2 regions of the Thioclava kandeliae genome follow, and region 1 is predicted to be linked to the other one. Evidence: riboswitches for the same ligand, from Rfam matches in the RefSeq annotation. Region 1 holds a riboswitch; the other holds the start of a gene.
The links. A riboswitch is a leader RNA that binds a small molecule or an ion and turns the genes downstream of it on or off. The one in region 1 is predicted to bind cobalamin.
Positions count from the first base shown of each region.

Region 2: it holds a riboswitch for cobalamin, as region 1 does, so the genes downstream of both, VSX56_RS11885 (ABC transporter substrate-binding protein) here and VSX56_RS06535 (DUF1636 family protein) in region 1, are expected to answer to the same signal.

Region 1 is NZ_JAYWLC010000004.1:78,905-83,128, forward strand. Features, by position in the region: gene cobN (cobaltochelatase subunit CobN) at 1-318, opposite strand, end outside; gene cobW (cobalamin biosynthesis protein CobW) at 322-1,365, opposite strand; gene VSX56_RS06535 (DUF1636 family protein) at 1,369-1,815, opposite strand; cobalamin riboswitch at 1,831-2,057, opposite strand; gene cobO (cob(I)yrinic acid a,c-diamide adenosyltransferase) at 2,097-2,741, shown strand; gene VSX56_RS06545 (cobyric acid synthase) at 2,972-4,224, shown strand, end outside.
Region 2 is NZ_JAYWLC010000008.1:153,327-157,550, forward strand. Features, by position in the region: partial or broken gene VSX56_RS11875 (ABC transporter ATP-binding protein) at 1-431, opposite strand, end outside; gene VSX56_RS11880 (FecCD family ABC transporter permease) at 431-1,453, opposite strand; gene VSX56_RS11885 (ABC transporter substrate-binding protein) at 1,450-2,457, opposite strand; cobalamin riboswitch at 2,541-2,729, opposite strand; gene VSX56_RS11890 (sugar dehydrogenase complex small subunit) at 3,080-3,661, shown strand; gene VSX56_RS11895 (GMC family oxidoreductase) at 3,700-4,224, shown strand, end outside.

The DNA.
Region 1 (4,224 bases):
CTGTCGCCGCGCCAGATCCTGTAGCGAGGCCAGCCCATAGGGCCAGTAGCTCTCGCCACCGATGATCCGCACCAGAATTCCCTTGGCATGGCGCAGGGTCTGGTCGAGATAGGTATCGACCGAGAGCGGATGTTTCAGCGCCACCAGATTGGCAAGGCGCAGGCTCGGCAGCGTCCCTGCCCGTTTCCAGCCCGCCGCGAACGCACCGAGGTCGCTGTCACTGAAGGACAGCACAACAAGATCGGCAGGGCTCTGTCCCAGATCCTGCGGCTGGTCCGACTGGTCCAGCCCATGCGTTTCGCGAAAGACCACATGCATCGGTCAGGCCACCGCCAGACCCAGCGCCGCCTCGATGGAGGCGCGGTCGATATGGTCATGCTCGGCAATCACCACCAGCTGTGAGGCGCGCGGGCGTGCCCCCCAAGGCTGGTCGAACTGGCCGCGCAGGCGCGTGCCCACGGCCTGCACCAGATAGCGCATCGGCTTGCCCTTGACCGCCAGATAGCCCTTCATCCGCAGGATATTGAAATCGCCCGCCATGGCGACCATCCGCGCCTCGAGCGCGGCAACATCCTCGATCTCGCCCAAGTCCACGACGATCGTATCGAAATCGTCATGCTCGTGGTCGAAATGGCCATCATGATGGGAGGGGCGCGCCTCGAGATCATCCTCGGCGGCCGCATTGAGCCCCAGGATCACCTGCGGATCGATGACGCCTTCGGACATCGGCAGGATCGGCAGCTTGCGCGGCGCCTCGGCCTCGATCACGGCGCGGGCGCGGGCCAGACCCTCCTCGCCCGCAAGATCGGCCTTCGACAGAAGCACGATATCGGCGCAGGCGATCTGGTCCTCGAAGACCTCGGAGAGCGGCGTCTCGTGCTCAAGCGAGGGGTCGGCGGTGCGTTGTGCATCGACCGCCGCGAGATCGGGGGCAAACTGACCCGAAGCCACAGCCTCGGCATCGGCCAGCGCCACCACACCATCGACGGTGATCCGCGAGCGGATCGCGGGCCATTCGAATGCCTTCAGAAGCGGTTTGGGCAGCGCCAGACCCGAGGTCTCGATCAGGATGTGATCGGGCATCTCGGGCAGCGCCAGAAGACGCTCGATGGTCGGGATGAACTCATCGGCCACAGTGCAGCAGATGCAGCCATTGGCCAGTTCCAGAATATTGTCCTCGGGGCAGTTCTCGTCGGCGCAGGATTTGAGGATATCGCCATCCACACCCGCGGTCCCGAACTCATTGACCAGAACGGCCAGACGCTTGCCCTGCGGGTTTTGCATCAGGTGACGGATCAGCGTGGTCTTGCCCGCCCCCAGAAACCCTGTGACGATGGTCACCGGCACTTTTGCGAGATTGCTCATGGATCACTCCTGCGGATCGTTTTGCGGCGGTATACGCGCGATGGATTGTTTACGGAAGACAACGGGACGCGCGCGCCACGGCACCAGACCATCGGCGGTCTCGCCATAGGCGCGGATGCCCGCCAGAATGTCATCGAGATGGGTGGCGGGGTCGAGATCGCCATAGATATAGCTCCAGCGGTCCGGCCCGCCCGACAGCACCATCGAGCAGGAGCGCGAACAGGCGGAGAGGCATTCGACCCCCCTGACCTTCACACCGTCAATGCAGGCTTGCGCCACCGCATCGCGCAGCCGCGCACCCGGACGCGGGCTCGTGTCATCGCCCGTGCGGCGGCAGGTGGTGCAGATCGTGACCGTTACATTGCTCATATGCTCTCCCTCTTCGGGCTGCGCATAGCAAAGGTCGAACGCCGGAACCACAAGGTTCTGACCCTCTTCCCGCTGCGACACACCCCGATCGCCCGTCCTTGTCTTTCGCCACAGGCAGGTCTCCCGGCTTGCGAAGTCAGGCGGGCTGTAGGGCCTTGCCTGCCGATGACGCCTTCCCGGAGGGATCCGGTGGTCCGGATCTGTCCAGTGGCCTGCCACCTCTTCGGTCACGGTCGCGGGGGCGGCTGCGCTTGAGGATCCCGTCCCCTATCGCATTCCCTTTTCACCTGTCATAAACAGGAACCTGTGTGCGCGCTTAAAAGACGCGCAAGCCCGCGCTTTGTCAAGGAAGGAGATCCCCCATGAGCGAGACCGCCCCCGAAGGAATGCCGGATCAGGACGCCGCCACCGAGGACCGCCACGCGATGAAGATGGCCAAGAAAAAGGCCGCGCGCGACAAGATCATGGCGACGAAAGAGGGCGAGAAGGGCCTGATCATCGTCAATACCGGCGCTGGCAAGGGGAAATCCTCGGCAGGGTTCGGGATGATCCTGCGTTGTATCGCCCATGAGATGCCCTGTGCGGTGGTTCAGTTCATCAAGGGCGCGTGGGATACCGGCGAGCGGCGTCTGATCGAGGAGCACTTCTCCGGTCTGTGCCAGTTCCATGCGATGGGCGAAGGCTTTACCTGGGAGACACAGGACCGCGCGCGGGATGTGGCGATGGCCAAGCGTGGCTGGGAAAAGGCCAAGGAGCTGATCCGCGACCCCGAGATCCGCTTCGTGCTGCTTGACGAGATCAATATCGCTCTGCGCTATGACTATCTCGATATCGACGAGGTGGTGGCGTTCCTGCGCGACGAGAAGCCCGCCATGACCCATGTGGCGCTGACGGGGCGCAATGCCAAGGAGCCGCTGATCGAGCTGGCCGATCTGGTGACCGAGATGACGCTGGTGAAACACCCGTTCCGCGCAGGCATCAAGGGCCAGAGGGGCGTCGAGTTCTGAAAAGGGGGCTCTGCCCCCTCTTGCGCCTTCGGGCGCAATTCACCCCCGGGATATTTTCGGACAATGGAAAACAAGGCAAAATTAACGATGTTGCGCGATAAAGGTGCTGCCTCACTCGGCAGGGTCCCGATGGTGGCAGAAGGTGGGCGCACCGCATCTCCCGCAGCCAGCTGCCAATGGCACGGTCGAGATGCGGTGCCTCGGCCCTTCCCCATGGACTGTATGGCATCATGAAGGCGCTGATGATCCAGGGCGCGGGCTCGAATGTGGGAAAATCCATGCTGGTTGCGGGCTTGTGTCGGGCGGCGCGGCTGCGCGGGCTGAGCGTTGCGCCCTTCAAGCCGCAGAACATGTCCAACAATGCCGCCGTTACCGTGGATGGTGGCGAGATCGGGCGGGCGCAGGCCTTGCAGGCGATGGCCTGCGGAGTGGAGCCTGTGGTCGATATGAACCCGATCCTGCTCAAGCCCGAGAGCGAGACCGGATCGCAGGTGATCGTGCAGGGCAAGCGGCGGGCGACCGTGAAGGCGCGCGATTATGCCGCGTTAAAACCGTCCCTGATGGCGCCGGTTCTAGAGAGTTTCGCGCGCCTTAAGGCCGCGCATGATCTGGTCATCGTCGAGGGGGCGGGTAGTCCTGCCGAGGTAAACCTGCGCAAGAATGACATTGCCAATATGGGCTTTGCCTGCGCGGCCGATGTGCCGGTGGTGCTGGCCGGAGATATCGATCGTGGCGGGGTGATCGCACAGATCGTGGGGACGCAGGCCGTGCTCGGCGCGGGCGACCGCGCGCGGATCGCAGGATTTCTCATCAACAAGTTCCGTGGCGATCCGCGGCTGTTTGACGAGGGTTACCGAATGATCGAGACGCGCACGGGCTGGCGCGGTTTTGGCGTTTTGCCGTGGTTTGCGGAGGCTGGCCGTCTGCCGGCCGAGGATGCGCTGGATTTGCCGAATGCCTCGGGTGGCTCGGGGCTCAGGGTGGCCTGTCTGGGGCTTTCGCGGATTGCCAATTTCGACGATCTCGATCCGCTGATGCAGGAGCCGCATGTGTCGCTGAGCATTTTGCGGGCGGGCCAGCCCCTGCCCGGTGATACCGATCTAGTGATCATTCCCGGTTCCAAATCCACCCGTGGCGATCTGGCCTTTTTGCGCGCGCAGGGCTGGGAAGTGGACTTGCAGGCGCATGTGCGGCGTGGCGGGCGGATCCTCGGGATCTGCGGTGGCTACCAGATGCTGGGGCGTGTCGTGCATGATCCGCACGGGCTTGAAGGGCCTGCGGGCAGCGATCCCGGTCTGGGGTTTCTCGATATCGAAACGGTGATGGTAGAGGACAAGCGCCTGACACGGGTGGAGGCCCTCCATGCACCGACGGGATGCGGATTCTCGGGCTACGAGATCCATATCGGGCGTAGTGACGGGCCTGATCGTGCAAGGCCCTTTGCGATGATCGCGGGCGTGCCCGAAGGGGCAATCTCGCCCGA
Region 2 (4,224 bases), on a different contig from region 1:
CGCTCGCCTCCCGAAAGCGTGTGCCACAACCGGTCCTCGCGCCCTGCCATATCGACCGCCGAGAGGGCGCGGGTCACCGCCTCGCTATCGCGCATGCTCCAGCCCCGCAAGGGTGACAGGAAGGGGATACGCCCCAGCTCGACCGCCTCACGCACCCGCAGCCGGTCGGTGGTCTCGGCCTGTTGTTCGACCAGCGCGATCTGGCGGGCCCGCACCTGCGCGCCCAGTTCTGCCAGCGGCCTGTCCTGCCAAAGCACCCTGCCCCCAGAAGGCTTTCCCAAACCCGCCATCATCCGCATCAACGTAGACTTTCCCGAGCCGTTCGGCCCGATCAGCCCCAGATATTCACCCTCCCCGACCGTCAGCGAGATCCCGTGCAGGATCTCGACCCGATGCGCCTTAGCCTGCAGGTTTTCCACGCGCAGCACCATCAGCGCGCCCCTCGCATCAGGATCAGCGCGAAAGCGGGCGCCCCGATCAACGCGGTCACCACCCCGATGGGCAGAACCTGCCCCGGCACAATGATGCGCGAGACAATATCGGCGAGAACCAGAAACACCGCCCCCGCCAGCGCCGAGGCCGGCACAAGGCGCTGGTGGCGGGTGCCCACCAGAAAGCGCATCGCATGGGGCACCACCAACCCGACAAAACCGATGGCACCCACTTTCGACACCAAAACCCCTATCATCACCGCGGTCGCGGTGATCAGGATCCCGCGCGTCTTGGGCACATTGACCCCCAACGATGCCGCACTCTCGGCCCCGAAGGTGAAGGCATCGAGCGCATGGCGGTGCCAGAGGCAGACGAGCGCGCCGAGGCAGGTCACCACAACGGCGGGGAGCACATCCTCCCAGCGCACGCCCGAGAGGTTGCCCATCAGCCAGAACATGATACCGCGCGCCTGTTCGGCATTTGCCGAGCGCGCGATGATGAAAGCGGTGAGCGCATTGAACATCTGGCTACCTGCAATCCCGGCAAGGATGATCGCGGCCGCCCCGCTGGTGCCGCGCGCCGTGCCGGGGATGGCATGAGCCAGCGCAACCACGGCAGCAAAGGCCGCAAGCGCCCCGATCAGCGCGCCTGCCGACATGCTGAGCGCCCCCGCCCCGAACCCCGCGATACTTACCAGCACCGCGCCGGTGGAAGCGCCCGCCGAGAGCCCCATCAGATAGGGATCGGCCAGCGGATTACGCAACAGCGCCTGAAGCACGACCCCTGTCAGCGCCAGCCCCGCCCCGCAGCTGGCCGCCACAATCGCGCGGGGCAGCCGGTAGGACCAGATGATACCCGCATCGATCCGGTCCACCGGATAGCCCGCCTGCCAAAGATGGTTGGCGAGCACCCTCGCGACCGAAGCCAGCGGCAGCCGCGTCTCGCCAATGGCCGCCCCGGCCAGCAGGGTCAGCGCGAGAACGATCAGCCCCGCACCCCATAAAAGCGCCTTCCGGCTCATTGGAAAGTCATACCCGCCAGTGCATCGGACAGGCTGTCGAGCCCGTAGATCGTGCGCAGGGTCGCGCTCATGGCATGGGCGTCCATCACCACGATATGCCCTTCGCGCACCGCTTTCATCTGCCGCGTCACCGGATCGCTGCGCAGGAATTTCAGCTTTTCCTCGACATCATCGGCGGGGAAACGGCGGCGGTCCATCTTGGCGATCACCAGCACATCGGGGTCGGCCTTGGCGATACTCTCCCAGCCGACCGTGGGCCATTCCTCGTCGGATTGCACCACGTTGGTAAGGCCGAGCGCGCGCATCATATAGCCCGGCGCACCAAGCTGGCCCGCCATGTAGGGATCGAGCGCGATATCGGCGGAGGAGAACCAGAAGGCCGCTTTCAAGCCCTTCGGCAGATCCAGCGCCTTGGCCCGTGCCACGGCGCGCGCCTCGGTCGCCTGCAGATCGTCGACCAGCGTCTCGCCCCTGTCGGCGACATCGAAGATCTCGGCCAGCTGGCGGATGCCTTTATAGACCTGCACGGGATCAAAGGCGCCTACCCGCGTGCCATCGCCGCCGGTGCTGTTGTCCTTGGTGTCACAATCGGCGGGAAGGATATAGGTATTGATCCCCAGATCTGCGAACTGCTCACGGGTGCCCACCACACCATTGGGACCGACATGCCATTCATATTGCACGGCAACCAGATCGGGTTTACGGGCCACGACGCTCTCGAAGCTCGGATCATTATCGGCCAGACGCGGGATCTGTGCATTGACCTCGGCATAGCGCGGCAGCACCTTGTTGAACCAGACCGAGGTGCCCTTCACCCGATCCGCAAGCCCCAGCGAATAGAGGATCTCGGTGGCCGACTGACCGATCGTCACCGCGCGCTCGGGGGCCGCCTCGAAGCGGACCTTACGACCACAATTTTCTATTTGCAGCGGATAATGCGTCTGCGCGGAGGCCGAGACCGCACCCAGCAATGAGGCCACGGCCAGTATCATGCATTTCATCAGTTCCGTCCTATCGAAAGGAGCGGAAAGCGCCATAAAGGACAGGGGCCGGAGACCCCGCCTGCCCTACCGACACACCCCGTCCGGTTAACATCTTCAGGCCGGCAGGTCTCCTGACTGGCGCCTCAACGCGTCTTTGCCCTTCCCGGACCGATGGCCCAGTGGTGTTGCAAAGGCGCTCTTCGCCTACAGTTGCGGGGGCAGTTCCGGTTGCCGCCGGAGCGGTGCGGATTCCCTATTATATCCTCGCGGATACCGGTGAGGTGGTTTTGCATCCTCCCCCGCCGAGGTCAAGCGATGCCACGCGACGAATTTCTGGCAGCCAGAGCGCGACGTAGCGTTACCTGTGCCTCGGCAGGTTACCCGAAGGCGCATTGAGCGCCATTCAAGACCGAGCATAATCGACCGTTTTCAAGGATTTTCACGCCAGCGGGAGATAATGCGCCATTATAGCTGTTTCCGGAATACACCATTCATAAGCACGCACATGATCAACGCCAATGGTTTGCATACAAACGCATACAAAAGCCCGACTCGAAATTTGCTTGCCCGAAGCCGCACTGTTTCACGGTCCAGCCATTTCGCGACGCGGCCTATCTGAAATATTAGTGAGGAGTGTCACGTTTTGAACAAGACCAAATGTCGCACCGATAAAGCCGAGGCTCCGGCTGCATCGAAAGAGCTTTCCGGCATGGACCGACGCAACTTCTTGATCACCTCTGCGGTCGCGGGATTTGTGGCGGCATCGGGCGCCGGACTGGGCATGAGCCGTGCAATGGCGGCCACCGCGGACGGGGTGGCGGGTTTTGGCACGATCAGCGCTTTCGTGACCCGGCAGAAGGGCTTCGACCCCAAGCTGGTCGAGCGCGCCTATGACCAGCTGGTCGAGCTGGATCCGAGCTTCGACACCAAGGTCGTTGCCCTGTCGGATGCGATCAAATCCGCCGATGTCGAGGATATCGACGCCTTCCTTGCAACCAGTCCCGATCAGGATCTGCGCGAGACCATGACCACGATCACCGCCGTCTGGTATCTGGGCTATACCGGCACGCCCGATCCGTCGCAGGAAAAGGATGACGCGAAATTCGTCACCTATCGCGATGCGCTGATGTGGAAGCCCACCGGCAATACCACTCCGATCCCGACCTACTCGCAGCACAAGCAGAATTACTGGGCCGAGCCGCCCACCGCTGACGACATCAAGTGATCGCGCTGTAACTATTTTAGAAATCTGGACTATACCCAATGGCTAATGACTATGATGCCGATGTGATTGTCATCGGTTCCGGCACGGTAGGGGCGAATGCCGCCTACGAGCTGGCCAAGCAAGGCAAATCCGTTCTGATGCTCGAGGCGGGCGTGCGCATTCCGCGCTGGCGTCTGATCGAAGCCTTCCGCAATTCTCCCCGCCGCACCGATTATAACGGCCCCTATCCGGACGAGCCCTGGGCGCATACGTCGGCCTCGCATGACTATGTCGAGAATGATGGCGACTTCCCGATGATCGCCAACTTCCTCAAACTGGTGGGCGGCTCGACATGGCACTGGGGCGGCGCGACATGGCGCTTCATCCCCGATGATTTCAAGATGCAGTCCACCTATGGCGTGGGCCGCGACTGGCCTATCGAATATAGCGATCTCGAGCCGTGGTATGTGAAGGCCGAATACGAGATTGGCGTCGCAGGCAATATGAAGGAAGACCAGTCTGGCGTGCGCAAAGGCGAGACATGGCCTCCGCGCTCCAAAGATTTCCCGATGCCCGCGCAGAAA